3 regions of the Cytobacillus sp. Bac17 genome follow, and region 2 is predicted to be linked to each of the others. Evidence: riboswitches for the same ligand, from Rfam matches in the RefSeq annotation. Region 2 holds a riboswitch; each other region holds the start of a gene.
The links. A riboswitch is a leader RNA that binds a small molecule or an ion and turns the genes downstream of it on or off. The one in region 2 is predicted to bind cyclic di-GMP.
Positions count from the first base shown of each region.

Region 1: linked by a shared signal. The riboswitch ahead of NR125_RS29640 (methyl-accepting chemotaxis protein) and the one ahead of NR125_RS14465 (EAL domain-containing protein) in region 2 are both predicted to bind cyclic di-GMP.
Region 3: linked by a shared signal. The riboswitch ahead of NR125_RS23270 (response regulator) and the one ahead of NR125_RS14465 (EAL domain-containing protein) in region 2 are both predicted to bind cyclic di-GMP.

Region 1 is NZ_JALJRC010000015.1:116,249-130,075, forward strand. It holds gene yhfZ (GntR family transcriptional regulator YhfZ) at 1-422, opposite strand, end outside; gene NR125_RS17565 (hypothetical protein) at 886-1,038, opposite strand; gene NR125_RS17570 (YwqG family protein) at 1,072-1,878, opposite strand; gene NR125_RS17575 (hypothetical protein) at 1,899-2,321, opposite strand; gene NR125_RS29640 (methyl-accepting chemotaxis protein) at 2,415-3,344, opposite strand; cyclic di-GMP riboswitch class II at 3,405-3,488, opposite strand; gene NR125_RS17590 (alpha/beta hydrolase) at 3,655-5,181, shown strand; gene NR125_RS17595 (MFS transporter) at 5,661-6,872, opposite strand; gene NR125_RS17600 (SWIM zinc finger family protein) at 7,140-8,759, shown strand; gene NR125_RS17605 (DEAD/DEAH box helicase) at 8,752-11,571, shown strand; gene NR125_RS17610 (hypothetical protein) at 11,579-11,965, opposite strand; gene NR125_RS17615 (hypothetical protein) at 12,189-12,371, opposite strand; gene ssb (single-stranded DNA-binding protein) at 12,377-12,745, opposite strand; gene NR125_RS17625 (YwpF-like family protein) at 13,014-13,472, shown strand; gene NR125_RS17630 (hypothetical protein) at 13,522-13,827, opposite strand, start outside.
Region 2 is NZ_JALJRC010000011.1:20,147-33,973, reverse strand. It holds gene NR125_RS14490 (FtsK/SpoIIIE domain-containing protein) at 1-41, shown strand, start outside; gene NR125_RS14485 (replication-relaxation family protein) at 34-609, shown strand; gene NR125_RS14480 (helix-turn-helix domain-containing protein) at 610-1,398, opposite strand; partial or broken gene NR125_RS14475 (ATP-dependent helicase ComFA) at 1,608-2,567, shown strand; partial or broken gene NR125_RS29925 (ComF family protein) at 2,563-2,706, shown strand; gene NR125_RS29610 (ComF family protein) at 2,929-3,261, shown strand; cyclic di-GMP riboswitch class I at 3,335-3,421, shown strand; gene NR125_RS14465 (EAL domain-containing protein) at 3,472-6,057, shown strand; gene NR125_RS14460 (TIGR03826 family flagellar region protein) at 6,127-6,558, shown strand; gene flgM (flagellar biosynthesis anti-sigma factor FlgM) at 6,703-6,969, shown strand; gene NR125_RS14450 (flagellar protein FlgN) at 6,985-7,464, shown strand; gene flgK (flagellar hook-associated protein FlgK) at 7,483-9,039, shown strand; gene flgL (flagellar hook-associated protein FlgL) at 9,053-9,913, shown strand; gene NR125_RS14435 (DUF6470 family protein) at 9,969-10,532, shown strand; gene fliW (flagellar assembly protein FliW) at 10,548-10,988, shown strand; gene csrA (carbon storage regulator CsrA) at 10,988-11,218, shown strand; gene NR125_RS14420 (flagellin N-terminal helical domain-containing protein) at 11,366-12,535, shown strand; gene NR125_RS14415 (Ig-like domain-containing protein) at 12,836-13,827, shown strand, end outside.
Region 3 is NZ_JALJRC010000028.1:24-4,623, reverse strand. It holds gene NR125_RS23285 (recombinase RecT) at 1-632, shown strand, start outside; gene NR125_RS23280 (hypothetical protein) at 806-1,768, shown strand; gene NR125_RS23275 (hypothetical protein) at 1,797-1,967, shown strand; gene NR125_RS23270 (response regulator) at 2,274-2,633, opposite strand; cyclic di-GMP riboswitch class I at 2,704-2,785, opposite strand; gene NR125_RS23265 (hypothetical protein) at 2,882-3,118, shown strand; partial or broken gene NR125_RS23260 (phospholipase D-like domain-containing protein) at 3,222-4,600, shown strand, end outside.

The DNA of each region.
Region 1 (13,827 bases), on a different contig from region 2:
TAGCGCCGGGTTTTTAATGATTCGATCCGCCTTCTCGCTCCTCTCATATAAGCAAGGCCAGACTTTTTGTTGATTTCCTCAAACCCTTCGACAATGCCAGTCGCCAATCCCTCATACTTACGGGAATAAGGCAGCGGCATTACGCCCATCACTGGTCCGATGCCGGCAATCTCATACAGCAGGTTGATGTCCCTCTTCTTCAGAAAGGTCCCAAGATGTCCTCTGGATTCAAGAGCTATGGCATGCAAATCTTCCAGCACTCTTAATGCCCCCTGAACAGTTCCCCGGCCCAAGGATAGCTTTTCCGTAAAATCACTTACGCGTGGGATTCTCTCTCCCTCCGAAAACTGAATAAGCTCCTTTGCAATAAACTTTGCAGCCAGCCCATTCTTCGAATATAAACTTTCCCAAATACGGCTCATATTGTAATACCTCTTTACCTTTAATCAATATACGAAAAATTGTATATTATAAGTGTAGCGGTTATTTCTTATTAATTCAAGAGTTTTCTAACTTTTCCGCAATTTAATATTGCTAATTTCCTTTATTCTTATTAGATAGGGGTTTCGCTTGTAAGTGAGTCTGTTGATTTCCACCGCGGACAATTAGTTCGCTATGTCCAGACTCCATCTCTCAGATTTCTGCTTCTCCTGTCCGAAGGAGCTAAAAGTTCGGACTCACTCGATCGAATTTCTGCTTCTTCTGTCCGAAGGGGCATCAAGTTCGGACTCTTTCTCTCAGATTCCTGCTTCTTCTGTCCGAAGGGGCATCATGTTCGGACTCAACCTCTCGGATTTCTGCTTCTCCTGTCCGAAGTGGCTTCAGGTTCGGACTCTTTCTCCCCGATTTCTGCTTCTTCTGTCCGAAGGGGCATCAGGTTCGGACTCAACCTCTCGGATTTCTGCTTCTCCTGTCCGAAGTGGCTTCAGGTTCGGACTCTTTCTCCCCGATTTCTGCTTCTTCTGTCCGAAGGGGCATCAGGTTCGGACTCAGCCGCTCAGGTTTATCCTTTTTCTGTCCAAATGTGAACCCCTCCATTCAGTTATCTCCTCATAATTGGGGGTTGGTACGTTAGCAGCAATCCCAATTATAAAGAACATCTGTAAAATTCCTCTTCCGCAAATCCTCTTCCTTAATAAAGAAGTTGGCAACACCGCTGTCCCCAAACATCAGCTCAATATCATCGTCCGTATCCGCCTGGAATAGCAAAATTTTATAATCACCTGTTGGGTCCCCTTTTTCTCTAGGATCCTGCTGGGTGAAGTAGGGATAGCCGCCAACTTTATGGCCCTCTGCACCTAATTCCTCGGAGTAAAGCTCATATAAATCCTCATAATCCGGATGATCGATGGATTCAAATAAGTCAATTTTGACCATGTCCTCAAATCGGAAATCCTCAGCAGGTACAGGAGCGAACTTAAGGTTAAAAATCATCTTTGCTTCCTGAACTATCGGATCATATTCATCACCTAAATCAGGCATATACGAAAAATCTGTCACAAGGTCTGACTCATCTTTCCCGCCATTTGGATGATAAACAACCCGGAAATTTTTTTGATCAGCCGGATTATCAAAATCAAGTCCGTACATATCATCAACCGGCGAGAGATAGAATTGAAGAATTCCGCTCTCAGGCATAGGCTCAATGTGAGGAACTTCTTCGAAATTGATTTGCGCAAATAGATTCATATAATTTCCCTGCTCATCCTTTGGATGTTCGCTCGTTTTTGGAAGGTAGGGCTTTCCTCCGAACTTGCTTTCATAAAGTGTGGTCTCCCCTCTTTCTGCATGTATGCAGACAAACGATTTAACTGTTTTTTCCAATTCGCTCCGATGTTTTTCAAATTCCTTAGGCAGCTTTAAAGATTGATTTCCCATACTTTTTCCTCCTGTTTCTCTTAATTGGTAAGTTCATCCCAAAATTCAGCTATCCATTGCTCTAACTCCGTTGTTATTTCTTGTGAAGGTTCATCCAGAAGCTCCCCAAACAACTTGCTTCCAGGGTTTTTTTTCGATACCGGCATTCCAAGAAAAAAGTATTCGCATTCCCAAATTTTAATGATTTTTACATCTATGAGATCCCCTCTTTTATCAGAAATCCCCAGTGAAATGGAGGATCTGTATCCAGGCTGGAAAACATCTCTGCCCTCCTGATTAAATTCAGCCTCGAGTTTCAGGCCTTTCTTTGAAAAAGCCGCTTTATTCTCTCTTAGAAGCTTTTCAATTTGTTCTTTTAGTTCCTTTTCAATTCTATGAATCTTCCCCTTTAACTCTGAAGTGAATGTCCTGTGGAAATATTTCATAAAAACATCTTCTCTCATCAAAAATAAACAGAATATATGTAAATTCGCCAGCCTCATCCATTCTTCCTATCTGCAGAAAAAAAGAGCTGCTATAAAGCAGCCCACATTTTCCTATAAAATACTCTTAAAACCCTTCGCCTGTTCATCCAGCTTTCTTGCAGCTTCCCCGATATCTTTAAAAGCAGATACAGCATGTTCATTATGAACCTGGTTTTCACTTATGCCTGACTGTGATTGCAGAGTTGCGTCACTAATTTTGTTGATTTCATCTGATATTCCTTTGATGTGGGCACTGACTTCCTGGATGGAGTCCTGCACCCGGTTTGCGAGCTTTCGCACTTCTCCGGCAACGACGTTGAAGCCTCTGCCATGTTCGCCGGCACGTGCTGCTTCAATAGCTGCATTTAATGCCAGGAGGTTCGTTTGGGCCGCGATTTCACGGATTGTTTTTACGATGCTGCCGATGGATTGTGTCTGTGATTTGAGAGAATGGAGAATTTCCAGGTTCCCTTTGGACTCATAAACGAGCTTGGCTATTGCCTGAGCTGCCTCTTTGCTTCTTTCAATTCCAGCTTTTGCTTTTTCACTAAGGGCTTCTGACATTGCCTGCAGCTGGAATGCTACCTGCGCTGTATTCGTTTCCCTTTCTGTAATATCCGTAGCAACCTTTACAACACTTTCTACACTGCCATCATTCCCAAATACCGGTGTGTAAGTCGCTTCGAGCCAGATAAGATCTCCTTGCTTGTTCACACGCTGAATTTTTTCCTGAAAGCTTTTGCCATTGCGCAGATTTCTCCAAAGCTCCTGATATTCCCTGCTGGCGGTAAATTCAGGGGTGCAAAATTGCTTATGCATCATATTTGGCATTTCTTCTGCACGATATTTGACAGTGCGGGCAAAATTCTCATTTGCCCACAGCACTTTCCCGTTACTATCAAATTCAATCATAGCCAGAGAATTTTCAATTGCAGCCAAAACAGCTTCTTTTTCAAGAACCTGTGTGCTTTTAAAATGACTAGGCTTATAAGTTGTAAGCATGCTCTTCCTCTTTTCAAAAAAGTTTGTCAGAACATATCCCTACAAGAGGACTGGTCCCATGTAAGTGCTGGCCGGTTGCGCTACTAGCTCGAATTCATTAAAGCGCCCATATCTACTTGAATTCCCATTGCTTCCAACTTGTCCCGCATGTAAGGCTATAGTACTAGCATCGGTCAGTCATCACAATTCTCAATGCTCTGCTTTCATTTATACTGAAAATTCAAATAATTAATTACTAAGACCCATGATTCCCATAATTAGTAAAAGTAGAATAGAACTGTAAAAGATTATGCAGAAGGGATTGATTTATCTGAAAAATAAGCTAATTGCGTTATCACTGGCATCTGCTTTAAGCTTTTCACTTTTTCCGGAAAGAAGTTTTGCCGAGCAAACTGCTGCGGAAAACCAGGCCATAATACCTGGTGCGCATACAGTAACGCAACAATACTTTGATGGTGTGAACAACAACTGGCTGACCACCAAGAATCCCCTCCAATATCAGCAGGCGACCCTTTACGGAAACATCGGTCTTGCTCCTTATCTTTGGGGAAATGCCGCGGAAGAAACCGGATGGCATCAAATGTACAAGCCTTCTTCTGTAACGGGAACACAGGTAAATGGTATTTTTGAAGATGCCCAGTTTGTCATAAGGGTTCCGGATCACTGGAATGGCCGGCTGGTTGTTTCGGGAATCCCGGCTACAAGAAATGAAACATCAACCGACCTGCTTTTCAGCGACTATGTCCTGGAAAAAGGATATGCTTTTGCAGCGATTGATAAAGGCACCCAGGGTGACGCTGATTCAGCTGATCCATTTGCAAAAGTAAAGAATGCCTTAGCCGCTGAGGATGATAGCGTAGCAGAATGGCACCAGCGGTTCCGGCAGGTTACGAAAGCCGCACAGCGATACTTAGTCAGCCATTATTCCGATGGTCTGATCGATCCGGCAGATTCTACTGACCCGGCGAGCGATTTAGTATCGGCAGTGCATAAAATTCCTACATATGCGATGGGAATTTCCAATGGCGGATACGTCGTGCGCTATGCCCTTGAAAATGACCATCCAGAGAAGACTGGCGAACCGCGTCTTTTTGATGGAGGAGTTGATTGGGAAGGCGTGTTATGGACGGAAGAAAAGCCAAATTTAATCAGTTCTCTGACCACCGTAGTGAATCATGCGGAGGAAGCTTTGTTTGGAAGCGGCAAAATAAAGCAGAAAGCGATTAAAGAGCTATACAAAGCTGGATTGCCCAAAGGATCGGAAAAACTATGGGCCTATCATGATCAGGTATACTGGTTTGTCTCGCTGAATATCTATCGGGACCATTTCGATCCGGAAGCCCCAGGCCGTACGCATTGGAGCAATTACCTGAACTTTGTTAATGGCGTGAGAGACCGATCCTTTGATTCTGTCTTTGAAGATTATAAATATGTGACCCGTCCAAAAGAAGTGAAAGAAAATATTAAGGAAGTGGCCAATACTGGAGATATAGATGTGCCGCTCATCTCTTTCACTGGTTCCCTTGATTCGCTGATATTCCCGGATATTCATGCAAAGGGATATCAAAATCTGGTCAAGAAAGCCGGAAAGCAGGATCTGCACCGAATGTATACTATTGAGAATGGGAACCATGTTGACAGCCTTGTCTGGAACAGCTCCGCCGATCCGGATAAAGAACTTCAGCCTTTGTTGCCTTACGCTCACCAGTCATTCGACTTGCTTATCGACTGGGTGGAAAACGGGAAAGCTGCTCCTGAGAGCAAAACGGTCAATGCTCCAGAGAACCCGGTTAAGGTTATTGATTTAAAAACGGGGCAGGAACGGGATCCCCGTTAGGTTGAGGCAGGAGTGTTGGTCTGCAGTCTTAAAAATGGCTAACCGCACGAAAAAATTTCTATCCGCACGTAAATTGTGGTTATAAGCACAGAAAAAATTTTATCCGCAAGTAAGTTGAGTCTATCCGCACATAAACTGATTTTAATGATACATGAAGGCATCTCAGTGCGGTTTTTATGGAAGAAATATGCCCCAGTCGTTATGGATTGGGGCTTTTAAGCTTCGTATTAAATGTTTTTAGTAAATGAACGGTTCATTTTCGATAAATCCGCCTTGTGACGAACTTCAATAAGGAAATTTCTGCTCTGCTGGCCCGAAGCTGACAAAAGTACGGACTCCAACTGGATTATTCCTACTGTCAGACTCTGACACGGTTCGGACTCTAACTGACTAATTTCTGCCTTAGCATGTCCGAAGGCGACACGGGTTCGGACTCCGATTAAATTGCCGCTCAGTCTGTCCGAAGCCCCTCTATCATATCAGCGATGAACCTTCCTGCTGCCTGCCATCAGCCACACCACAACCGGAAGCAGACCAAAGGAAACCACCGTAATCCCCGTCCAGCCCCCAGTCTGCCATACCAGGCCGGCAAGCGTCCCTCCGGTTGCAACTCCAAGGTAATAGCTTACGAGATAGATGCTCGAGGCACCGGCTTTGTGATGGGCAGCGCGCTCATTTACAATGGCCGCCATCAGTGAATGCGCCACAAAGAATCCAAGACAGGTCAGGCATAGACCTATTACAATTACTGATAAAGAGTGCACATTGGTAAGCAAGGTCCCTCCTATTAAAATGACAGTTCCGACCGAGACTAGTGTAGCTTGCCTAAAATGAGCAGATAGCCTTCCGCCCAGAATGGAGCCAACTATGCCGAAGCTGTATGCCAGGTAAATAAACGAAATATTTTTTACAGAAAGATTAAAAGGATCCTGTTCGAGGTAAAAAGGCAGGTACGTCCATACTCCTGTAAACGAGAATTGGAGGAGGATTCCCATCGCGAACGCAGGGAAAAGTTTCGTGTTTTTCAGATGTGAGCCCATGCCTGATAAGTCTTTTTGAACTGATATTTTACTGGGCTTAAAATAATGAGATTTTGGCAGAGTCATAAAATAAATGATGAATAACAGAATGGAGAATCCAAATAGGAAGTAAACAGAAGTCTGCCAGCTGGCCATATCAGCAATGTACCCGACGAAGATGCGGCCGGCCATTCCGCCAATGGCATTGGCTGCAATATACATGGTGATGCCGAGACTGACGCTTCTAGAATCAAGTTCCTCCCCTAGATACGCGATGGCAGCTGCAGGCAGGCCCGCTATACAAATGCCCTGCAGGAAACGCAGCACCAGAAACGTTTCGAAATTAGGCGAAACGGGCAAAAGCACTAACGGAATAATAGTGCAAACAAGCGTAATATTCATTATGGAAACCCGCCCAATTCGATCAGATAGAAACCCGAAAAATAACAATCCGAAAATCATAGAAACCACAGCAGCAGACAGTGATAAACCGGCTGCTGCAGATGTGATGTCAAATGATTTCACGAGCAGCGGCATAATCGGCTGCACAAAGTATAAATTAGCGAATACTAAAATGGATGCACTCGTCATCGCAATCATAATTTTTTTGAAGCCGGCATCATGCAGCGAATATTTATCAGCTTCCTGTTGTCTAGCATTTACAGCAGTCATTTTCCCACCCAGTTCCTATAAAGCATTAAATCCATCATACCATTTTATTTGAAATGGATCGAAAATTCCGATAATTTTTTTCCACACAATTCCCATTAAGAACTTCCCTCAGCTATTTTTGAAACAGCGCGCACCTTCATTCCAACTGCCCTAAATGTTATAATATAGGAATGTACTTTGGAACATGGGGACTGGCTGATTGTCCCCTACGGGTAGATGGGACAAGGAACCTGTCCCTTTGTCCCACACCAACAAGGGGGTTGTGAAATGATTCCGGAGCGGTTTTTGGAGCCTTTAGAGTTTGCAGCGAATGAGCTGAAGGGGTTACTGCGGGCAGAGAATGAGGAAGATGCGCGCCTGGTGCAGAAGGGGCTGATGCTTTTTCGGCAGGGGCTTGTGTATCAGCTTCGCTTCGAAGATGATAAGGTTTTGGCGACGGTCCAGGATGTGACTCCCGCAAAGGTTGAACTTAATCTTGAGTTCATTCATTTGAGCGAGTGTTCCTGTCCGGCTGAAGGTTTTTGCCGCCATCAGACTGCGGTATTTCTGCAGCTTCTTTCCAAAGCCAAAAGTGTGTCCATGTGGATTGAAGAGTGGAGGAAGCCGATAAAGGAAAAGCAGACAGCCAAGAATTGGGGGCTTCAAAGAGCGAAGGATCTTTTGAAATCCTCCGGTCAGATGAAGACAGGTTACGACGGCTGGGTTGCCGGATTCGAGGAAAGCTTTACCGAGCTGCTGGAAAAACAGGGAGAGCCTCGTCCCTATGTACTCCCTGAGCTTTTCCATGTTTATCTGCGGCGCATGAAAGCGGGAGCACCGGTTGAACAGGAATGGAAGCTGCTGTATCTGCTTGTCGGCTATGTCTTTTCTTTTAAAAAGCTAATGGCGCTGAGCAGGAAGTACGGCCATGGCGAAGAATTGATTGACCGTTATTACCGCCATCTCTATCAGTCCCTGATGGAAGATTCGGTTGAGATAATGAACAAACTGTCGGTGCACTCCCTTCCCTTCGCTTTCGATCAATATATTGAAAAACTGAAAGATGATTCCGCCGGGCTGATCACCGGTTCTTTTGGGTTGGATTATGAGCGGGCCCATTTATATCGGCTGTTATGGACACATTTTTTTAAAAAGAAAGAATGGCGTGAAGCGGAGATCCAGAAGCTGGAATCCTCCATCAAAGAGGAATCGCCCAGCCTTCCGTCTGTGACAGGCTATGTGCATCTTCATATCCTTGAACGTAATGATGAACAGGCACTCAGTGTTTTAAATGTGCCAAATCATTTAATGACTCCTTACATGCTTTACTGGATCGATTATTTTTCAGCCAATAAGGACTGGAATCGGATGGGTCCTTATGCAGAAGCATTTATCCATAAATTACGGGATTACTTGAAACAATCTGATGACTATTATGCCTGCATGGATTTTACCAGGATGGCCATCAAGGCTATTTCTCCGTATTGCCTGGAAAGCAGCAAAATGGATTTATACGAGAAAGCCTTGATGGAAACGCTGCCGTACAGCTACAGCGACTATGAATACCTCCTTTTTGAAAAAGGCGAATTCATAAAGTGGGCCGATCTGCAGGCGTTTATTGGCTTTGATATTGATTCTTTAGGCAAGGACCGGATCAGGGAAATCAGCAAAAAGGAACCCTCCATACTCCTGCCGCTCTATCACCAGGCCATCACTGCCCATATCAATATGAAAAACAGGGATCATTACCGCGAGGCTGTCCGGAAAATGAAAAAGCTTCGCACGCTGTACAATAAGCTGAAACGCCAGGAAGACTGGCAGCTTTTTCTTGAATTGCTGCTTGAAAAAACGAAACGTCTCCGCGCCTTTCAGGAAGAATGCAAAAGGGGTAAGCTAATCGATGCTTAAAACGAGATTTCTCCATGTGAAAGTGAAACCAATAAACAATGACCGCTACCTGATTTTTGCCGTCAATGAAGAAGGCCGCCTCCTGTCCCCAAAAGAATGGAAGCCGCTTCTTTTTAACCATCACAGAGAAAGTTTCTTTGGAACAATGCTTGATGCTGTTGATGCGGACGGAATCAAAGGGATCTCTGTAAGCGGCTGGCAGCTCGTTACCCTGTTTGCGGCTGAGCAGTTCAACCGTTTGATTGATTGGAGCTGGGATGAAACTGCCGAAATCCTGCTGGCTTCCTCTCATGCTCTTTACGATTCGATCGTGGAAAAAGAATGGATGCCGGATTTCGCCGCCTGGGAACAGGATCAATTCCGCTGGGCACTGCCGGAAAGTGTGGTTACCGAATTCGGCACAAACTTTTGGGACCAGGCTGTAGAAGGCTCACCTGTCAGGGAGTTTATCGGAGATTTATTTCACCGCTCCCTTGATGGCTATATGAATCAGAATCAGGAAGCGAAAGCACAGTTCGGTGAAAAGCTTGAAGCATTGCGGAGTGAGCACCTCTCACCAAAGGATCTTGCTGCTTATTTTGATGAAGAAAGCTGGCAGGAATGGATCGGGGTTAAATCAAATGAAGCTCCTTTTTCGATTGGACTTAAGCTGGAAGAGCCCGGGGATATTGATTCCAGCTGGGATCTGGCGATATTCCTCCGCGGAAAAAATAATTCTGATGTCTTTGTCGACTTCAAGGACTATTCGAACTATCCCCACGACTGGCATGATTTTGAAGATTCTATTGACAAAGAGATCGAGCGCTGGCTTGAGCTATTCCCATGGCTTGAAGGCAAGCCTGGAATGATCTCCACTTCACTGACTGAAGATGAAGCCTGGACCTTTCTCACTGAAGCGAGCGAAACCCTGCTGGCACTTGGCGTGGAAATCCTGCTTCCTTCGTGGTGGCAGGCTATGAAAAATGCAAGCCTAAAGGTCAAAGCAAAAGTGAAAGGAACCGGGAGCCACCGTCCTTCGTTTGTCGGGCTTCAGTCCATGCTTGATTATGATTGGCGCTTCAGCATGAATGGCGTTGATTTAACAGAGGATGAATTCCGGGGTATGGTTGAGGAAAAAAGAAGGCTTGTCTACATTCGCGGCCGCTGGATCAAGCTGGATCCCCATTTTGTCCGCCATATTCAGGATTTAATGAAGAAAGCGGAAAAAGAAGGATTGCATGTCCGTGACTTGATAGAACAGGAGCTTATGGCTGACGAGAGCACGCAGGAAGACGAGCTGGATAATCCTAAGGCTTTTGCCCGCATTCAGATCGAGCTTAACCGCCAATGGAAACAGATGGTGAAGCAGCTTCGCGATATCAAAAGTCTTCCGCTTGAAGAGGTCCCTGCAAGCTTCAAGGGTGATCTTCGCCCTTATCAGAAGCTCGGCATGAGCTGGCTGCTGTTTCTGCGCCGATATGGTTTTGGCGCCATTCTGGCAGATGATATGGGGCTTGGAAAAACGATTCAGCTGATCTCTTATCTGTTAAAGGTAAAGAAAGAGGAAGACAGCGGCCCATCGCTTATCGTCTGCCCTACATCTGTCCTCGGCAACTGGCAGAAGGAAATCGAGCGCTTTGCACCTGGCATGAATGTTTATCTCCATTACGGTTCAAATCGTCTGAAGGGTGAAAGCTTTTCTGAAAAAGTAATGGAGTCTGATATTGTGCTGACCTCCTATGGACTAACCCATATGGATCTGGAGGATTTTGAAACCATCGAGTGGAGCTCCATTTCAATTGATGAAGCTCAAAATATTAAAAATGCCCAGACAAAGCAATCGCGGGCTGTCCGAAAGTTAAAAGGCAAGCACCATATCGCCCTCACCGGCACGCCCATGGAAAACCGGCTGACCGAGCTCTGGTCCATTTTTGACTTTACGAACCATGGCTATCTCGGCAGCCTCGGGCAGTTTCAGAAGCGCTATGTACTGCCGATTGAAAAGGATGATGACAAGGATAAAGTCAGGCAGCTGCAGGCATATATCCGTCCCTTCCTCCTCCGCCGCACGAAGAAGGATGAGGATGTGGCCCTGAACCTGCCTGATAAGCTTGAGCAGAAGGAATATTGTCCTCTTACTGCTGAGCAGGCGTCGCTATACGAGCAGCTTGTCCAGGATACATTCGCACAGATCGAAAAGCTGTCCGGGTTTGAGCGTAAAGGTCTGATCCTGCAGTTATTAAGCCGCTTAAAGCAGCTGTGCAACCACCCGGCCCTTTATTTAAAAGAGGAGAAGCCTAAGCATGTCCTTGAACGTTCTGTAAAGCTTGAAAAGTTAAGCGAGCTTGTCAGTGCTGTACATGAGCAGGGAGAAAGCTGCCTGATTTTTACCCAGTATATTGAAATGGGGAACATGATCGCCCGCTTGCTGAAAAAACAATTCGGATTCGACGTTCCATTTTTAAACGGCAGCGTGCCAAAGCAGGAACGGGACAATATGATCAGCCGTTTTCAAGATCATGAATTCCCGGTTTTCCTGCTGTCGCTTAAAGCTGGCGGAACCGGTTTGAATCTGACGGCAGCAAACCATGTCATCCATTATGACCGCTGGTGGAATCCCGCCGTCGAAAACCAGGCAACCGACCGCGCATACCGAATTGGGCAAAAACGCTTTGTTCATGTCCATAAAATGATTGCCACCGGGACGCTCGAAGAGAAGATTGATGCCATGCTCGAAAAAAAGCAGTCCCTTAATGATCAAATTATTACGAGCGAGAATTGGATTACCGAGCTTTCAACAGATGAGCTGAGAGATCTGGTTCACCTGACATAAATTTTGTTCAGTCTTCAAGTCCTTGATATGCATAAAGGCTTGAAGGCTGTTTTTTTATTATCGCATATTCAGGCTTGTTAGGCTTTTGAGTCAGAAAAGTTACTTTGCTGCCTTCTTTAATAATGAAACAGGATAGCAGCTGGTATGTAGGATTCTTGTTCCCGGCGTTTATTGCCACCTGGCCGAATAAGAAGTTGAATTTGTAGTGAAGAAAACTTTCCTTATCGTTAAATGTGAGTGAAGTATGGCTTCTAAGAGGAATTCTATGATAGGATTTATTACTCTGCAGCTGAATAAGCTGAAGTGCATCAAAGAAGCTTGGCTGATGATTGGTGTTTAATCTTTTATTTGCTGTTTGAAAATACAGGTATCCGGTTTTATCTCCTTTATCCACTAAATTGCACCTCCTCTTTATTATTTTCAAAAAGTATATTCGACACATTCTGTGAAAATCCTCCCTGATTCTTAATGCCCATATGTAATATTTGTTTTCACAAACAGAGTTAGAAATAACCCGGCACAGTAGTACCGGGTTTCAAATTTAGGGGAAGTGCTGGGGATAGGATTGATTCTCTATAGGGAAGGAAAATATGTGGACAGCTGGTTGGGGGAAGCTGTCAGTTCATGAAGGTTAATCTTCCGGATTTCTCCCGGGGACCGTTTTGCATAGCGGTTTCACGAATGAAGGATTCAAGCTGGAGAACCCGTATATTCAAGTCATCGACTCTTTGGTTCGATTTACCGAGCATCTTTATGAGGCTTTCGAGCATATATTCCAATGCCTTTTCTCTTTCAGACACTTCTTTCAAAATGGCAGTTCCTCCTTGGTCACGGTCACCGGGAATTCTTCTGTCTTCTTCCGGTCAAGAAAGCGGACCGATTCCGCTACTACTTCTGTTACATAAATGCGTTTCTTTTCCTGATTATCATAATGCCTCGTCTGAATTCTCCCGGTTATCCCAATCAAGGTGCCCTTCCGGCAATACTGGGATGTATTTTCCGCCGTTTTCTTCCATAAGGTGCATTGTACAAAATCCGCATCGATTTCACCCTTCTGATTGCGGTATTGGCGGTTTACTGCCAACGTCACATTTGTCACCGGAATGCCTTCCTGTGTCCGTTTCAGCTCGGGATCCCTTGTCAGTCTTCCAACCAGGGTCACTTGATTAATCATAGGTTTTCATCTCCTCTCTTTGATAGCTTTATCATATCCGGAACTCATTCACTGTGTAAAAAAGACAAAAAGAGTTTTTTGCAGTGCTTTTTCGGCAAAAACACCATAAAAATTCATTTTTCAGCCTCTTTTCCGCAAAAAACAGCACCTAAAATCTAATTTTCAACATACAAAATAAGAAAATTCGACAAACCCTCAAATTCGCTTTCAGTTTGGCCTGTGTTATAATTTTTTATAAAACAACTTATTTTAGAGATGGAGGTAAGCCATGAAAACATTTAAACTTGTTTCTCTGCAATTAGTGGAAGAAAATGGCCTGATTGATATTCAACTGGATGATGGGTTGATTATCAATAAAGAAGACGAGAAGAGCACCTGGCTCCTGGAGGCATTTATTGATAAATCCTATCTTGAGTACTTCAAAAAGCGCGCTGATGACAAGGACGAGCTGACCATCCAAGTTGTAATTACGAAAAAAGAAAACGATCCAGCCGCATTCCAAACTAAAATTACCTCTATCAGTGAACTGGAAAACCATATCAGCATCCTTTTTGAAGGATCACTCAAAAGAACAAAAAATGATTATGCCGAACTGCTGCTTCAGGACCTCCTGGAAAAGGGCTTTATTGGAGACAGCCTGCTTGATGAATTCAAGGGTAAGATGCAAAGCAAGCCGCGCCTGGCTGCTGCCAAAAAGGAAAATAAAGAAACTCCCGCTCAATCATGACGGGAGTTTTTCTTTAGAAAAGGACAGGTTCACCCCTGTCCTTGCCTTTTTACTTATCTTTATTATCTTTATCCTGCATATCTTTGTTATCTTCGATTGCATCTTCGCCCGGCTCGTTGTTATCTTCCATCATGTCGCCGTCATCATCTGTGTTGATATCGTTGTCATCCGTATTTTCATTCAGATCATTAGTCATATCGCCGTTGCCACCGTTGCCGCCGTTCATACCGCCTTCATCTACGTTTCCATTATCCTCTGTAATTGTATCATCTTCCGGCGGCGGATCCTGGTTATCTGTGGCACAGCCTGCTAGAAGCATGGCAGAAAGAACAGATCCTCCGATAAGTGTTAAAAG
Region 2 (13,827 bases):
AAGAAGAGCCGGCAGGAGAAGATCTTGTTAAGTTTGGATAAATTGGTTTTTGCCTCAAGAGAACATCTTCAATTGCTGCATGGATTAGGAACTGATCGGAATGCACTTAAGGTGCTGAACAGGATGAAAGACTTTCTGCACATTAAGATGCATAACGGCAAATATGTATATTATTTAAACAATGCCGGCAGGGATCTCATTGGATCTGATAAAGAAGTGAAATGGTCATTAACTGTAGATCATCACCTTCTCAGAAACGACATGTACCTTTATTTCAACCGTCCACAAGATTGGAGGATAGAGGAAAAGATCACCTTCAAATATCAAAGTGGGCTGACCTACAAAGAGACCTCGATTATCCCTGATGCAACTTTCACCCATCATAAAGTTTTTCACTTTTTAGAAGTAGATCGGACTCAATCCATGCATGAGAATAAAAAGAAAATCAAGCAATATGAACTTCTATCTCCAGCCATCGAAAAGCAATATAAGCATAAGCCTGTCCTTGTTTTCTACACCACAACTGAAAGCCGAAGGGAGATATTAAACAATTATTGTGCAGCTGTAGGCATGCTGTGTATGGTTTTCACCAAGGAAGATTTAAGATAATTACATGGACCAATAATATTTATCCATTAGCTTATTTACAATTCCGTTGAAGTAGGCAAATTCTCCTTTATTCATCCTCTTGCCTGCTTTCACCTTCATAACAAACTCCTTGAATGCTTTAAGGCCAATTTCAAGTTCCCCAGCTGATGTAAATGCTCGCTCTTCTGTCTCATGATTAATTACTCGATTACATTGTTTTACAACCTTCCAGAATTCTTGAATAGTCTCAGCCTTTGCATAGAAGGATCCTGCAAGTGAAGCAAATGCTTCTGGTACCCAATGAGCAATGAAATTTGAATTGGAGAATTGAGCCACAGCTTTACGTGTATTATTAATATTTTGTTTTAAAGAAACAGGGGTTGTTTTAATGGTCGGACACTTCCCGGACTTTTTCGGAGGGTTCTTGTCGGACACATCATTTTTAGCAGGCTGAATAATAATTGCATTGGCAGTCTGCAGCATATCCTTTTTGCGCTTCATGGAAACCTGGCGGATCATGCCAAGGTCTTCTAATTTTTTGACTAATCTTTGGACCGTTTTATAAGACAATTTCAGTATGTCTGCAATGGTGTTTTTGCACATATAGCTTACACCGATTTGCTTGCAGCTGTGACGCTTTAATAGTTCCAGTAATGAAATTAGTCTAACCTGTACATCAGAACGCTTCACAGTGGCTTTTAATTGATCCTTATAGATGCGTACAGTCTTATTCATTTCTTCAATGTCGCTAAATGTTGAAAGGTTTGAAAAAGACTCTTCTCCAGCAATTACATCAATTCGTTTCTTCATTAAAATGTCTCCCTTTGGAAACAAAAAAGCAACGGCCTGTGTTAGCAAACCGTTGCTAAAGAAACCCACAATGTAATAAACTACATCTAAGGGTACAGCAAGTGTTTGCCTAGTGCGTTAGGCGGACGGTATAAGAGTGTTGGTAGCACTACTTATACACGCTGTGCTCTTTTGTTTTTAGTTATGAATTTTTTTAGTATTCATAACCAGCTACTTGTGGTGCTGGAAAAACGGAAGTGCTGTTTGAAGGGATTAATACTGCGCTTGCCATTGGAAAAAGAGTATGCATTGCTACTCCGAGAACAGATGTTGTACTTGAGCTTGGTCCGCGGCTAAAAGCAGTCTTCCCCGGTATTCAGGTGGCTGTCCTTTACGGCGGCAGTGAAGACCGCCACCTTCAAGCTCCTTTGACCATCGCCACCACCCATCAGCTCCTCCGCTTTTATAAAGCTTTTGACACCGTAATCCTTGATGAAGTGGATGCCTTTCCTTATACGGCAGACGAAACCCTGCAGTATGCCGTCCGCCAATCCCGCAAAGAAACCTCCTCTATGATCTATTTAACTGCCACCCCCAGTCAAAAATGGCAAAATGAATGCCGCAGCGGAAAAAGAAACTTTGTCACTATCCCGGCTAGATATCATCGCCATCCATTGCCTTTACCGGATTTGAAATGGTGCGGAAATTGGGAAAAATCACTAAAAAAAGACAAACTCCCGTCAGCAATTACCTATTGGATTAGGAAGAGGCTCGACAACCAGAAGCAGTGCCTGCTCTTCCTTCCAAAAATCGATAAAATGGAAAAAGTCCTCACCATCCTTCGTAAAACCTATCCTAAAATCCAAGCTGTTCACGCAGAAGACCCCGATCGAAAAGACAAAGTCCAAATGATGCGCAATAAAGAGATCCCAATGCTTTTAACAACGACGATCTTGGAAAGAGGAGTTACCTTCCCTAATATTGATGTGGCAGTACTCGGAGCAGAAGACCGCATTTTTACAGAAAGCGCTCTTGTTCAAATTGCTGGCCGGGTTGGCAGAAGCTCTCAATTTCCAAGCGGTGATATTACCTTTTTCCATTACGGCAAAACCGAAAGCATGATCAAAGCACAGAAACAAATCCTTAAAATGAACACTGAAGCCAAAAAGAAAGGACTGATAAACCATTAACTGCTTAATATGCCATGAAGAAATCCTTTCAGCTGTCAGCTGGACAACGCTTTGGTCGCGGCCAAAAGAGAATCATTTATGCAAGGGCTGCACCGATAAACTCCCATTTATCAATGGAGATACTTGCAGTAAATGCAGCCGGCCCTTCAGTAACTTAGATCTTCAATTTCGAAAAGGGAATCTATGCGCAGATTGTCTAAGGTGGAACGGGGATCCAGAATGGTCAGGGCAGCTTCTGAAAAACAATTCCCTTTTTATATACGATGACTTTCTGAAAGAAACTATAGCCCGCTATAAGTTCCGGGGCGACTATATTTTGTCGAGAGCTTTTTCTCCTATCATTAGGGAAAAGCTGAGTACCGTGGAATTCGACTATCTCGTCCCAATCCCTCTAAGTCCCCAAAGGCTTTATGAACGAGGCTTCAATCAGTCTGCTGCCCTCATACATGAGGCAGGCTTTACCGTGACGGAGCTGCTGCATCGAATTCACTCAGAAAAGCAATCCAAGAAATCGCGATTTGACCGAATCCATTTTCATCAGGTCTTCCAGCCGCTTAATCTCCATATCGAAAATAAGAAGATTATCCTAATTGACGATATCTATACCACCGGCTCAACTCTATATCATGCAGCGAAAGTTCTGAAAGCAGGGGGCGCTGCATCAGTATGCTCGCTTACTTTGGCAAGAGGATAATGGATGGAATAAATTACAAGTTGGTGTTTTTGAACTAGATAGTTATTAGGAAAATAATCCTATGTTAAAATATTCTAATCCAGGGCAAATTTTACGAAAGTAAAAGACGCAAAGCTGCGGGCCTAAAGCAGGTTTCTGCCATGGCAGCCGGGCTGCACAGAAGAATAACTATTTTCGTTTGCCTTTTTTTATTGGAAAGGATGTTTTGAAGTGGACGAAATAAACCCACAGGATGGTGAAAACACCACTAAAGATACTGCTGAATATAACAGTCAGCAATTGGAACTAACTAAAATAAAAAATAACCTGAACCAGGCTCAGAAGATCGCAAATATTGGGAGCCTGGAGTACGATGTTGAAAACGATAGAGGGTTTTGGTCAGATCAGCTGTTCCGGATATTTGGCCTAAAGTCTCAAAAAGGCTTTTTTCCAGACTACAGAATGTATTTGAGCTATCTTCATCCAGACGACCGTCCGGCTTTTGAAGATCAGTTTCAAAAGCTGCTAAAGGAAATGAATAGTGTGGATCTGATATGCAGGATAATCAGGCAGGATGGAGAGGAACGGTATATTCATCAGCGTGCGAATTATTTTGCAGAAGATAGCGGATCACCGAAAATTATTGCAACGATTCAGGATATAACGGAAAAAAGGCGCATGGAAGAAAAGCTCTATGAAAACGAGCGAAAAATAGGACAAATCTATGAGAATCTTGATGTGGGCATTTATTCTGCCGATTTAATAGAAAGAAAGGTATTTCATTTCTCCAGGGGAGTGGAAGGTATTTTCGGGTACACAGCCGACGAGCTAATTGATAATTTCGATTTATGGGACGAAGTGATCCATCCCGATGACCTGCAAAGTCTGGAAGCCAACCGGGTGAATCTTATAGATGGGAAGAGCATTCGCTGCCAATATCGTATTTTCAATAAATCCGGTGAGCTGAGATGGGTGAATGATCATAGTATCCCCTATTTAGATGAAAGAGGCGAACTTATCCGGGTTGATGGCTTTGTCACAGACATAACAGAACAAAAACGGCTTGAAGAGAAAATGAGACATATGGCTTTTTATGATCATTTAACCGATTTGCCGAATCGAAGATACTTCGACCAAAAGCTTCAGAGCTTGGTGAAAGACAATGAGAAACACCGATTTGCCGTCCTGTTTTTTGATTTGGAGCGCTTAAAGCAGATTAATGATACATTTGGGCACTCGGCTGGAGATGAACTTCTTAGACTTGTCGCAAAAAGAATCAGGGAGAAATTAAATGTAACTTTTTTTTCAGCAAGAATTTCCGGTGATCAATTTGCTGTCATTAAGGAACATATCCAGGAAGTGGAGGACCCTGCCCAATTAGGAGATTGCATTTATCAAATATTCTCTGATCCCTTTCATATCGAGAGCTTTGAGCTCAAAATAACCCCTTCCATAGGCATTAGCATATATCCGAATAATGGGGTATCAGCTGAGGAAATGGTTAGAAATACGGAAACGTCACTTTATCATGCGAAACAGAAAGGGAAAAACAGATTTCAGGTTTATCATCCATCCATGGATATTGAATCTTATAAGTTATTTACCCTGGAACAGGATATGAGGAAAGCGCTGGTGAATGATGAGTTCATCCTGGAATATCAGCCAAGAGTCGATACGAAGACCGGCAAAATATTGAGCGCAGAGGCTCTATTGAGATGGAGTCATCCAGAATGGGGCAGAGTTTCGCCGCTTGAGTTTATACCTGTTGCAGAGGAATCCGGTTTCATTATCAATATCGGTGAATATGTGATAAGGAAGGTATGCAGGCAGCTGTTTGACTGGAAAGAAAAAGGCTTAAGTATTGTTCCGATATCTGTTAATATCTCGCCATTAAGCTTTTTGAAAAATAGTCTTGTTTCTATGATAAAGGAAGCATTAGACGAGTATCATCTGGAGGCGGAACTAATAGAAATTGAATTGACGGAATCTTCCCTAATCAATTACTCAGAGAACGTCATTTCAGTGCTTAAAGAATTGGGTTCAATGGGAGTGAAGATTGCACTGGATGACTTTGGGACCGGGTATTCCTCCATCACACAGCTGAAAAATTATAAATTTGATGTTTTAAAGATTGATAAAACATTTATACAGGCAATGGATAAAACTGCGGAAGATGCCATCATTACGGCCAATCTGATTCAGCTTGCCCATGGGCTGAATATGAAGGTGGTAGCAGAAGGCGTAGAGACTTTTGAACAATTCTATTCTTTAAGGAAGAATGAGTGTGACCAAATACAGGGATATCTTTTCAGCAAGCCAATTCCGCCATCCTCCTTTGAGCAGAAACTGTTAATTGGCACCCTGAAGCCGCAAAATATCAAGGAAGACAATGTGTTTAAAGGATTGCGCAAGTATGTTCGAATCGAGTTTCCCTATCCGCTGGAAGCAGAAATGACCATCTTAGAGCTTAACAGCAAGCCTGTTAAAATGGGCAGCACGAAAATCCTGATTGAGGATATGAGTGCAGGCGGTGTTAAATTTGCTTCAAAAATGAAACTCCCTGTGAGAAAAGATATTATTCTATTAATCGAAACCAAGCTATTAGGGGAGGTCCTTGCCTTTACCGGTACGATTGTCAGAAAAGATGAAATATCGGATACTCTGACTAATTACGGGTTTCAATTTATTATAGAAGAGGGACCTAGAGCTGAACTTGCGGGGATGCTTGATACTCTGCAGGTACAGCTAGAGCAAAACCCCTCCGTTCCTGAATCCCGATTCATAGAAACAGCCAGCAGCCAGCTGTATTTTGAATAATATTTTTCTATAATTATCCTATTCTTCGAGCTATAATAATTTCATATAAATTGAGAGAGGAAGAACCATATGGCTGAGTTATCTAACTGCCCGAAATGTGATGCCATTTTTGTCAGAAACCAATTTCGCGATGTCTGCCAGGACTGCTGGAAGGAAGAAGAAAAGGCCTATGAGACGGTTTACCAGTTCATCAGGAAGAGGGAAAACAGGACAGCGAAGATGATGGAGGTTGTCGAGGCGACCGAAGTCGAGGAAGAACTCATCATAAAGTTTATTAAGACCGGCCGTTTGAAGTTAGCGCAATTTCCAAATTTGGGGTATCCCTGTGATAAATGCGGAACAAGCATCCGGGAAGGTAAGCTATGCGGCAGCTGTGCAGGGGATTTGAAGAAAGATCTCCAGCAGTTTACCTCTGAGGAAGAACGAAGAAAAGAAGCAGCTCAAAAAGAAAAACACGGCACTTATTTTGCCGTCAATGAAAAGATCAATAGGCGATTCTAAGCTATGTGACTCATTCACATAGCTTTTTTCTATGGGCTTATAGATGTATTTTTTGCCAAAGTTAAATTAACATTTAAAGAAACTAAACTTATAGCCGATAATAGACTTAGGTTAATTCGACCGGAAAGAAAGTGAGGGGTACACATGAAAATCAATAACTTTGGTCCTTCAGGCGTGAACCCATACAAACGCCAAATGAACAAGCTTGAAAACGCAGGGAAAACAGCCAGAACGGCATCAGATAAAATCGAAATCAGCTCTACCGCAAAGGAAATGCAGCAGGTATCACAGCTGAGCGAGAACCGCAAAGCCAAAGTAGAAGAACTTAAAATCCAGGTAGAGAACGGTACTTATAAAATCAATCCAAAAGAAGTCGCGAAAAGCATCGCCAATTTTTATACGAAAAAATAATGAGGAGGGAATGGCATGTCAGCCGAATCACTTACTGCAGCGATGGAAAAACTGCTAAAGCTTCATAAAAGCCTTTATGAACTCGCAGTTAAAAAGACAGATATTATTAAAACCGGCGACATGGACGCCCTCAATCAGATGCTGAAGGATGAGCAGACTCATATTGCCGCTATCGGCCGATTGGAGAAAGAGCGGGCAAAGGCAGCGAAGTCGATAGCACCTATGCTTGAGAGCCCTGCAGTTTCCGATTGCTTAAATATCCTCACGCAGCCTGATCGCTTCAAGCTTGAGGTCATCACAAAGGAGCTTGCTGAGCTGGTATATGAACTGAAAGAGCAGAACTTCCTAAACCAGCAGCTTGTTCATCATTCGCTTCAGTTTGTAAATGTATCTATGAATCTTTTAAGGCCGCAGCCTGAAACGATGAACTACGGCCCGCCTGCCAAAAAGAATTCAGAAAAAATGAATCCAGGAATTTTTAACTCGAAAGTGTAGCAGAACGGAGGAACAAACATGCGTTCAACTTTCATGGGACTTGAAACAGCCCGCCGCGGCATGTTCACCCAGCAAAGTGCTTTATATACAACCGGACATAATATTTCAAATGCGAATACGCCAGGCTATACCAGGCAGCGGATTAACTTTTCACAGACTGAGCCATATCCTGGTGCCGGGCTTAACCGTCCGCAAATTCCGGGGCAGATGGGGACAGGAGTAGAAGCAGGATCGGTCCAGCGTATTCGTGAAGGCTTCCTGGATATGCAATATCGTACTGAAAGCACAAAAATGGGCTATTATGGTGCGATGAGTGAATCCCTGACTAAAATGGAAGAAATCATGAATGAGCCATCTGAGAATGGTCTGCATAGCACCCTTGAAAAGTTCTGGAATGCTATTCAGGATTTATCCAGCCATACAGAGAATACAGGTGCAAGGGATGTAGTTGCCGCAACCGGTCAAATGGTCGCTGATACGCTGAACTATTACTATAATTCTCTGACAAGAGTCCAGGAAGATATCGGAAGCCAGATTAACGTTAAGGCGGATGAAATCAATGCAATTGTCGCACAAATTGATAATCTAAATAAGCAGATTTCATCAGTAGAGCCACATGGCTACTTGCCAAATGACCTTTATGACCAGCGGGACGTGCTGGTGGACAATTTATCAAAGCTGGTTAATGTAAAGGTTTCTAAGGTTATTCCAGACAATTACGGCAATGCCCAGAAAATAGCGGACGGGCTTTATAATATTGAAATTGTCCAGCAGGATGGAAAGTCATTCGAGCCTCCTATTCAATTGGTTCCTGTAACGAAGGAAGCCGGAATTATGGATGTAAATAAACTTGAGGTTGAAAAAAGCAGTGATGGCTTTATTTCCGGCTTAAAGATAGGATCAGAAACTATTAATGACTTCAGTAAATTATCCGGAGAGCTTGCAGGATTAGTTAAGAGCTTTGGCTATGAATCTGGTGGCGAAGCTAAAGGGGTTTACCCTGAAATGCTGGATAAACTGAATAAAATGACAGAGGCTTTTGCGAAAGAGTTTAATAAGATCCATCGGGAAGGTTTCCCGCTCGGGGCTGATGAGCCATCTGGTTTGGACTTTTTTGAATTTACTGCGGGCAATGCGGCCCAATCGATTAAAGTAAAGCAGGAAATACTGGATGATTCCTCAAAAATTGCAGCAGGTGCAGCCAGCGGTGCTTCAGGCGATAACGGAAATGCTCAGCTGCTCGCTGATTTAAGGAAGAAAAGCTTCAGCAGCTATGAATCACTAAGTCCTGAAGAAAAGGCTAACTTAAACGGCAGCCTTGATTCGTATTATTCCGGACTCATCGGCCGGCTTGGTGTTGATTCACAAAGTGCCCAAAAAGATCTAAGGAACTCTGCCATTTTGGCTGCCTCTGTTGAGCAGAACAGGCAATCCGTCAGTGCCGTGTCATTAGACGAAGAAATGACCAATATGATTAAATTCCAACATGCATACAACGCTTCAGCAAGAAACATAACTGTGGTTGATGAAATGCTCGATAAAATTATCAACGGCATGGGCGTTGTAGGCAGATAAAGGGTGAAATAAAGTGCGCGTAACACAATCAATGCTATCAAATAACATGCTTCGAAACTTAAGCAACAGCTACAGCCGGCTGGACAAGCTTCAGGATCAAATTTCCACCCAGAAGAAATTCACCAAGCCATCAGACGATCCGGTTGCTGCGATGATGGGGATGAACTATCGTACGGATTTGAACCGGATTCATCAATATACCCGCAATATTGGAGAAGTGAGAAACTGGGTCGACAGTACAGATGATGCCCTGGATAAAGGGGTACTGGCCCTGCAGCGAATCAGGGAGCTGACTCTTCAAGCAAGCAACGGCACGCTGGAAGGAGATCAGCGGAAAGCAGTTGCTGAAGAGGTCAAACAGCTTAAAGAGCATTTACAAAATATCGGGGACACACAAGTGGGCGGAAAATATATTTTCAATGGCAATCAGACAAATGTACGTCCATCTGAATCAGGTTTTCAGAGTGGAACCATCGAGCTTGAGGTTTTTTCAGGCATCAAAATTCCTGTCAACACAGAGGGGAAAGCTTTGTTTGGGGACATGCTCAGCGATGATGGAGATATCCAAAAACTCATTACAGCTCTTGAATCAAATGATCCAGCTGTCGGGGATATGCTTGAAAGTATAGATAAGGATATAGATAATTTTTTGTCTGCTCGTGCCCAAATTGGTGCCAAACAAAATCGGGTCGATTTGATGGAGGATCGTCTTTCCCAGCAAGAAGTTTTCTCAACTAGAATCCTTTCCGATAACGAAGACATCGATATGGAGAAAGCTATCATCGACCTTACAACCCAGGAAAGCATCCACCGTGCTGCACTAAGTGTTGGGGCAAGGATCATTCAACCAACCCTGACTGACTTTTTAAGATAATCAGTGAAAAGCTATCCATCAGTGATAGCTTTTTTTCATAAGAGAGGTGTTTATCATGAACCTTCCGCAGATTAGACTGGAATCCAATTTTATCAAAATGGGTTTAAGGATAGAAAAGCCGGTACAGGAGATCGAACAGCCCCCTGCCATCCAATCTATCCAGCAGCCAAAGGCCATCCTGGAAATTGAAACAATCCCTGGAAAGCTGACGATTGACCAGACAAAAGCACGCGAAGACGTTGACCTAAGAAATGTCGGCAGAAGAATAGAAGAGTTTGCCCAAAACGGGTACCAGGATTGGCTAAAAGGGATGGAGAGAAGGACAGTTCAGGGAAGAGAGCTCATGAAAATTGAAAACGGCGGTAATCCTATCGCCTATCAGGCCAAGGAAAATAGCGAAGGCCCTCCTAACCAGTTCAATATTGGCTGGGTGCCTTCTCACAATAGCGTAAAGATTCAATACGAACCAGCCAAAGTAAACATAGAGGCACAGCCGCAAAAGCCGAAGATTGACGTTGAAATTAGAAAGCCGATTCATACCTATACACCAGGAAAAGTCAGCACAGAAATTCTTGAGAAAAACAGCCTAAATATTGATTTTATCAATCTAACAATATAGCAATGAGGTGAAAAGATGAATATCCTGACAAAGTTTCATGGTGAGCAGGAAATTAATAAGGATGACATTATTCATTTTCCGTCTGGGATACCGGGGTTTTTAGATGAGAAGAAGTTTTATATTTTTCCTCTTGACGGGACAGACTTATTTGTTCTGCAATCAGTAAAGACAACTGAGGTGGCATTTATTGTTACAGATCCGTTTGCTCTGTTTCCGCAGTATGGGTTTGATTTGCCGGATGAGACAATAGAAAAATTAGAGATTCAAACAGAAAAAGATGTAGTGACATTTGCGATCTTGACATTAAGAGAGCCATTTAAGGAAACAACCGCTAACCTGCAGGCTCCATTAGTCATTAACCAAACAAAAAAACTGGGCAAACAAGTCATTCTTAATCAAACACCTTACCAGACAAGGCATAAAATCATGACACCTCAAGAACAGGGGGAGAGATAATGCTTGTACTGACAAGGAGACTTAAAGAATCGATTATGGTTGGTGACGATATTGAAATCTCTATCCTCTCTATTGAAGGTGACCAGGTAAAGCTAGGTATCAGCGCGCCGAAAAATGTGGATATTCATAGGAAGGAAATATATCTATCTATTCAGCAGGAAAACAGCAGCGCAACTCAAACAGATGCTGGTGCAATTGAAAGTTTAAGCAACTTTTTTAAAAAGCAATAAAAAATTTTTCCAAACTATTAAACACCTGTCAAAATAAGTCGATATAACCATTGTAAAGCTAAACAGCAAAAAGGCGGCCGACTTTTCTGCTGGTTAGTAAAGCAACCACATGGATGTGGGATATATAACTCAAGGAGGAAACAAACAATGAGAATTAATCATAATATTGCGGCGTTGAATACTTATCGTCAGTTAAACAGTGCTTCAGGCGCTCAGTCAAAATCAATGGAGAAATTATCTTCAGGTCTTCGTATTAACCGTGCTGGAGATGACGCTGCTGGTCTGGCGATTTCTGAAAAAATGCGTGGACAAATCCGTGGGTTAGATATGGCATCTAAAAATGCCCAAGATGGTATTTCTTTAATCCAAACAGCTGAAGGTGCTCTAAATGAAACACATTCAATACTTCAACGTATGCGTGAGTTATCAGTACAAGCTTCAAACGATACAAACACAGAAACTGACCGTAATGAACTTCAAAAAGAAGTAGATCAATTAGTAGAAGAAATGGATAGAATATCTAGTACAACAGAATTTAATACAAAAAAATTGCTAGATGGTTCATTAAAAGGTGTAACAGAAGAGCTAGGAAGTGTTTCTTTTGATAACCAAGGGGATAAAGCTCTTTTTGATTCAGTTGTAGCAACTACACCTGCAGTTGCTGGAACTCCAGGTTCTGAAGCAAATGAAACAATTAATGTTAAAATCACTGACTATGACGCTACTGCTGGCACTTACTCTATGGAGTGGACTACTCAGGATGGTCAATCTAATACAATTACAGGCATTGCTGCTACAGGTGGAGCTCAAACAATCGCTACTGCAGATGGTTCATATTCACTTACTTTAGGTGCATTAACAAGTGATTCTATCGGAAAAGAAGCTACATTCACTTCACGTGCTTCTATAGAAGAATATGCCGATAGCAGTTTATCTTTCCAAATTGGTGCCAACTCTTCTCAAACTATGAGAGTGGGTATTGGTGATATGAGTTCAACTGCATTGAATGTTAAAGGTATTGATGTAACTTCTGCAGGTTCAGCTGAAGCAGCTATTACTGCAGTAAACAAGGCAATTGAAGATGTATCTGCACAACGTTCAAAACTTGGTGCTTACCAAAATCGTTTAGAGCATACTATCAATAACTTGGGTACTTCTTCAGAGAACTTAACTGCTGCTGAGTCTCGTGTACGTGACGTTGATATGGCTAAAGAAATGATGGAACAAACTAAGAATTCTATCCTTTCTCAAGCAGCTCAAGCAATGTTGGCTCAAGCAAACCAACAGCCACAAGGCGTCCTTCAATTATTACGTTAATCTGAGTAGTAACTTAGATAAATTTAGTAAGACCCTGAATATTTTTCAGGGTCTTTTTTAACAGATTTAAATAATTCATTCTATATAAATTACAACAAAATAGGAATTATTACCTAAATATCCTAATGGATACGCAATAGAAATCTACTAATTAAAGTTAGAGAGGCAAAGCTACGTGTCTAGGTTGTATAACATATGGTAGCCGGGTCGAAAACAGAAAAAAGCGTCAGTTTTTTTATGCTACTTGTTTTTTTAGAAAGTAGTAGGGGGAAGTATGGGTTGCTAGAAGTGAAATAATACATGGGGAGAGGAGAACAGATTATGGGTTTTTTGAAGAAATTAATAATAATTATTATTGCATCAATGCTTTGCTTCGGTTCAATCTTAACAGTCAATGCAACGGAAGTTATTATTGAAGATCCTACACCAGATACAACACCTCCGTCATTAGATGGCTTAAGTATAATAGAAATAACTGCTGGAAAGACTTATAAGCTTACTGCTGAAATCAGTGATGATTTATCCGGAGTAGATTACGTATATGGTTATTATCAATCTCCAAGTGGTACATATAGCAAAAATTTGAGTTTTGGTTATAACTCTACCACAAAAAAATATGAATCAACCATAAATTTCTCTGAATATGATGAATCGGGAACTTGGAAATTATCCTCGCTCACTTTAAGAGACCAAAAATCTAATTTAATAACTATTTATGATCAGAGTAATTATTCATCTGAAAATAAATTGGATTTTTCTCCATATTTTATTAATGTTTTAGGCGGTCTTGAAGATACAATTCCACCTGTAATAAATAGTATTGAATTGCTCCCTGTAGCAGAGGTAACAGATGGTGCGGAAATTAAAGTTGTAGCGGATATTACAGACGTAGGTTCTGGAGTTGATAATGTTAATATTTCAATCATAAAACCTAGTAGAAAAACTATGGATTTATATTTATATTACAATCAATCAACTGGAAAGTACCAAGGTAGTTTTAGTATAGATAAATATGATGAGTTAGGGATATGGAGGCTATATTCAATATCGATAAGGGACAAAGCTAGGAATTTTAAGACTACTTATGACTCAACATTAAATCCATCGGCTAATATTAAAATGGATTTTAGTAAATTTCAGTTTGAGGTTAAAGAAACTACACCTGATTTACTAGGTCCAATCTTAGATTCCCTATCTGTATCATTAGAACAGGCATCTACTAATAGTGCCTTAATAAAGTTAACTGCAAATACTAGTGATAATCTATCAGGTTTAAATTCATTAAATGCAAC
Region 3 (4,600 bases), on a different contig from region 2:
CTTTTTACGATTCTAAAAAAGGGTATAAGGCAGCACAGTTCCAACTGGGCTACAAAGGCTACATTCAGCTGGCATTAAGAAGCGGCCAGTACAAGGCCATAAATGTAATACCGGTATACGAAGGGGAACTTCTAAAGTGGAATCGTCTGACGGAGGAAATTGACCTTGATTTGGACGCCAAGAGAAGTGATAAGGTTATCGGTTACTGTGGCTACTTTAAGTTGGTCAATGGCTTTGAAAAAACAGTCTATTGGACCCGGGACGAAGTAGAGGCGCACAGAATTAAGCACAACAAGGCAAAAGACAAGAAATCTCTTAATAATGTTTGGCGTTCTGATTACGATGCCATGGCAATGAAAACAGTTCTTAGGAACATGTTAGGCAAATGGGGTATCTTGTCCATCGATATGCAAAAAGCATTCTCAGAAGACGAGCAGTGGCGTGAGGTAAAAGATATTACGGATGAGGCTAATGAGTATGAAGAGTCCATTCAATTCGATCCACCAAGCCAAGAAGATCAAGAATCAGCTTCCGAACCAGAAATTATTGATGTGAATCAAAAGAAGAAAAAAACTAGCAAAAATATGTCCGCCCAGGAATCATTGGACATAGATTTTGAAGATGCAGAGTAACAAAACAAATGTCCTCCTTCCAGCATGGATCTGGGAGGAGGCAAGAGGTAAAGAACATTTGAAAATGCTTGTTTTAGAGTATATGCGGCGGTATCCAGATTACAAAGTAAAAGGTGTAAAAAACGGATTTGCTGTCTGTGAGAGAAGGTAATTTGAGGGGAGGAGGTACAAAGGTGCAAGGCTGGATAAAGCTTCATAGGAAAATACTTGAAAACGAGATATGGCATGATGTTACCACTTTTCGGCTTTTTACATTGCTTCTTTTACAAGCTGTTCATAAGGATGGAGTTAAGGTAAAGGGCATTGAGTTAAGGAGAGGTCAGTACCTCCGTTCCTATTCAAAGTTAGCCGAAGATCTCGAATACAAAGAAAAAAGAGGATTTAAAAAAGTTTCCAAAAGCACGGTTTTACGTTCGGTTAAGAAATTAGTTGATGAAGGAATAGTATCCGTTAACGAAACGGATTACGGAACGGTGTTCACCATCCTTAAATACCACGAATACCAAGGGTTTGACGATGATAACGAAACGCCAATCGAAACGGATAATGAACCTTTATCAGAGCGAAATCGAAACGTTATCGAAACGTTATCGAAACAAGAACAAGAATTAAAGAATTTAAGAATTAAAGAATTAAATACTTCTACTAAGGATCCAGTGGATGTCATAGCAGAAAAATTTATTGATTTACGAACAGTTGCTGAAGGACGTTCGGTTTACCCAACAACAAAAGATTATGAAGCAATCGCCCGGATTGTCGCCCGTGGTATGCCGTTGCCACAAACAATCAAATTGCTTGAACAGTGTTTTGCTGAATATAAAGAACGTCAGCCAAATGGAGCCATTAAAGCCTTCGGTTACTGTGAAAAATACATCATGGATCATTATGAGGCCTTAGTAGCAAGAGAACAGGCGAAAGAGGCAGCTAAAAACGTTAAGCCTTTTAAAAACACTAATTCTTATAAGACTAAGGGTATGCGAGCCAAGCCAATACGTACGGAAATGCTGCCAGATTGGTTTTCTGATGAGGACCAACAGCATGAAAAGCCTAAACTTTTAAAGAATGAGCAGCAGGAACTTGCTAAGAAGAAAGCAGATTTGCAGGAAAAACTAAAACTATTGAGATCAGGGAGTTGATACTATGGGGATCCTTTATGAATCCGTTATGCAACAGAAAAGGAATATCCTCATCAAGAGATTATCAGAACTGAATATTTTTAAGGCTCAGTCAGGAAAGAGTATTAACGATTGTGATTACGAGGAACTGAAATATGAGCTTGTACTGGCATCCTTTCGGGAGATTGATGCGGAGGCTGCACCAAATAAATGGTTTTGAAGGGAGATATGAAAAATGACTATCACAAATGTTAAGTTAGTTACTCGCTGTCCAAAATGTCTGGCCAAGGGGACTGTGATCGGCCATCGAAATAACCTCTTATTACTTGAGTGCAGGGACTGTAATAAACGTTGGAATACTTACTCCAAGACTTGCAAGAATTGTGGAAAGCCAAATTATTTCTACGTTGAAGGTCCCTGCGTGAAATGCTATTCAGAAAAACACAGCGCCATATGAATTTAAAAGCAGCGAACCTGAGCTAGCTGCTAAGTTTCCTCAAAAAAAAGACCTCTATAAAGAGGTTGTTTAGCTGACAAGCTTATTTAATGCGGGAATTAATTCATTAAAGTATGGTTTTACAATAAAATCTTTAGCACCATAATTTAAAGCTTCCACGATTAATTTAGATTGTCCCATTGCGGAGCATATAACAACTTTTGCACTTGTATCAAGGTTCTTAATCTCTTTTAAAACAGCCATTCCATCTTTACATGACATTGTTAAGTCTAGTAATACGATATCTGGGGAAGATTCCTTGAAAAGTGATATAGCTTCGCAACCATCAGAGGCTTCAGCAATTACATGATAATTGCCTTCAGACAAGGTTCTTTTAAGTACTTGTCTCATAAACATTGAATCGTCAGCAATAAGTACTTTTTTAATCATATCAAACTCCCTTTTAGAAATTAGGCAAATTAAAGAAAGGAGTTATAAGAGATTTACGAGATTGATAAATCTCGGTAACCCGGCTGCCTTAGCTTTGCCTTAGGCCCGTGGCTTTGCGTCTTTTACTTTCGTAAAATTTGCCATTATAGCTATATTAACACAGTGAATATAGTGGAAAACGACAAAATGTGACAAAAAATTGATGATTTCGTGACTTATGGATTATAAATTTCGTTGGTGGTGAGGGAATGAAGCAATTAGACTTATTCTCCTTTGCCCTTGAAGATCAGATAGCTGAACTAAAACAAGGCGAAGAGTTGGAGTTTTACAGAGGGATGGAACGGCTTCTGATCCGTCATCATGAAAAATACAAGGGCGTTTGTCATTATCAGGGACCTGATTTCTCTGGTGTAGCATTTCATCTTGATGAAAGGGAAGGATTAGATTTGTTTTTTGCCAAGATAAATAGGTGGCTGGAAGAGTAAGACAAGGAAGCAAAAGAGTAAACTAGGTATTCTTTCGAATTCTAAAAGTATACTCCCTACATTTTTTGTAAATGTTAAGAGAAAAACAAGGGAGGATTTTTAGTTGGAATGGATTTTTTATCTATACCTGATAAATACGTTTTTTATCTTAATCATAGCAATTCGGGATGTACGTAGGCCTGCCAAGGCTTTGAATTGGATAATAATCGTCCTTCTTTTTCCTATCATTGGTTTCTTGCTTTATCTTAGCATATCAAATCCTAAGTTTATTCATCGGAAAAGATTGACCTCTTCTAAAAGTGAATCTAATAAATTACCTGATACATTTGGTGATTCAGCATCGGTAATCGCCGATGCTTTACGGCACTTCACTGTGAATGGGCTACGAACGGGCCAAGTCCAAGTATTTGACAATGGAATAGCAAAATATGACCAACTCCTTGAATCCCTCCAAAAAGCACAAAAAACGATTGATCTGGAATATTTCATATTTAGGAATGACCAAATTGGTAATCGCATCACAGAACTGCTAATCGAAAAAGCAGTAAATGGAGTGCGGGTTCGTTTTATGAGAGATGGCTTGGGGAGTTATAATTTCCCGCGTAAAAAAATCCGGCAGATGGTTGAAGCAGGGATAGAATGCAGGACAATATTTCCTTTACGATTTCCTTGGATCTTTTCTTATTGGAATTATCGGGATCATTGTAGAATTGTCACAATTGACGAAAAAGTAGCTTTTACTGGATGCATGAACGTAGGATATGAATATACAGGATTGAAGCCTGACGTTGGCTTCTGGCGAGATACCCACTTGCAAATCATAGGAGATGCATTGGTCGATTTACAGACTGTCTTTGATGTTCATTGGAATATGGCAGTGCCGGAAAAAATAAAATCAAAAACTAACCTGAAAACAAAGTCTGATGTAATCAATCCAATCGGCAGAGAAGATCATGTCAGATGGTCAGCCGAAATGGGATCAGAGTTGAGCACCCTAGATTATAATGAGATAGACATATCACCAAAAACAAGGACATTGCAAAAAGCGTATATCCATACGTTGGAAGGAAACCCTGGAATTCCTACCCCATTTATTCGTCAAACTTACTTTATATGTATAACACAGGCGACTAAGACTATTGATATAACAACACCCTATTTTGTACCGGAAACAGATATTATCATGGCATTAAAGACAGCAGTAGCTCGAGGTGTCAGCGTAAGATTGCTGGTTCCTCGCCACAATAATCAAAAAATCGTGGGATTTGCAAGTCGTACTTATTATGGGGAACTTTTAGAAGCTGGTGTACAAATCTACCAGTACGACAAAGGAATGATTCATACCAAGGTGTTGACTATAGATGAGGAGATTGCTGCCGTAGGCTCAGCAAACTATGATATGAGAAGTTTTCGCCTGAATTATGAGGTATGTCAAGTCTTGTACAGTGCAGATGTGGCGAGGGAACTCACAGATCAGTTCGA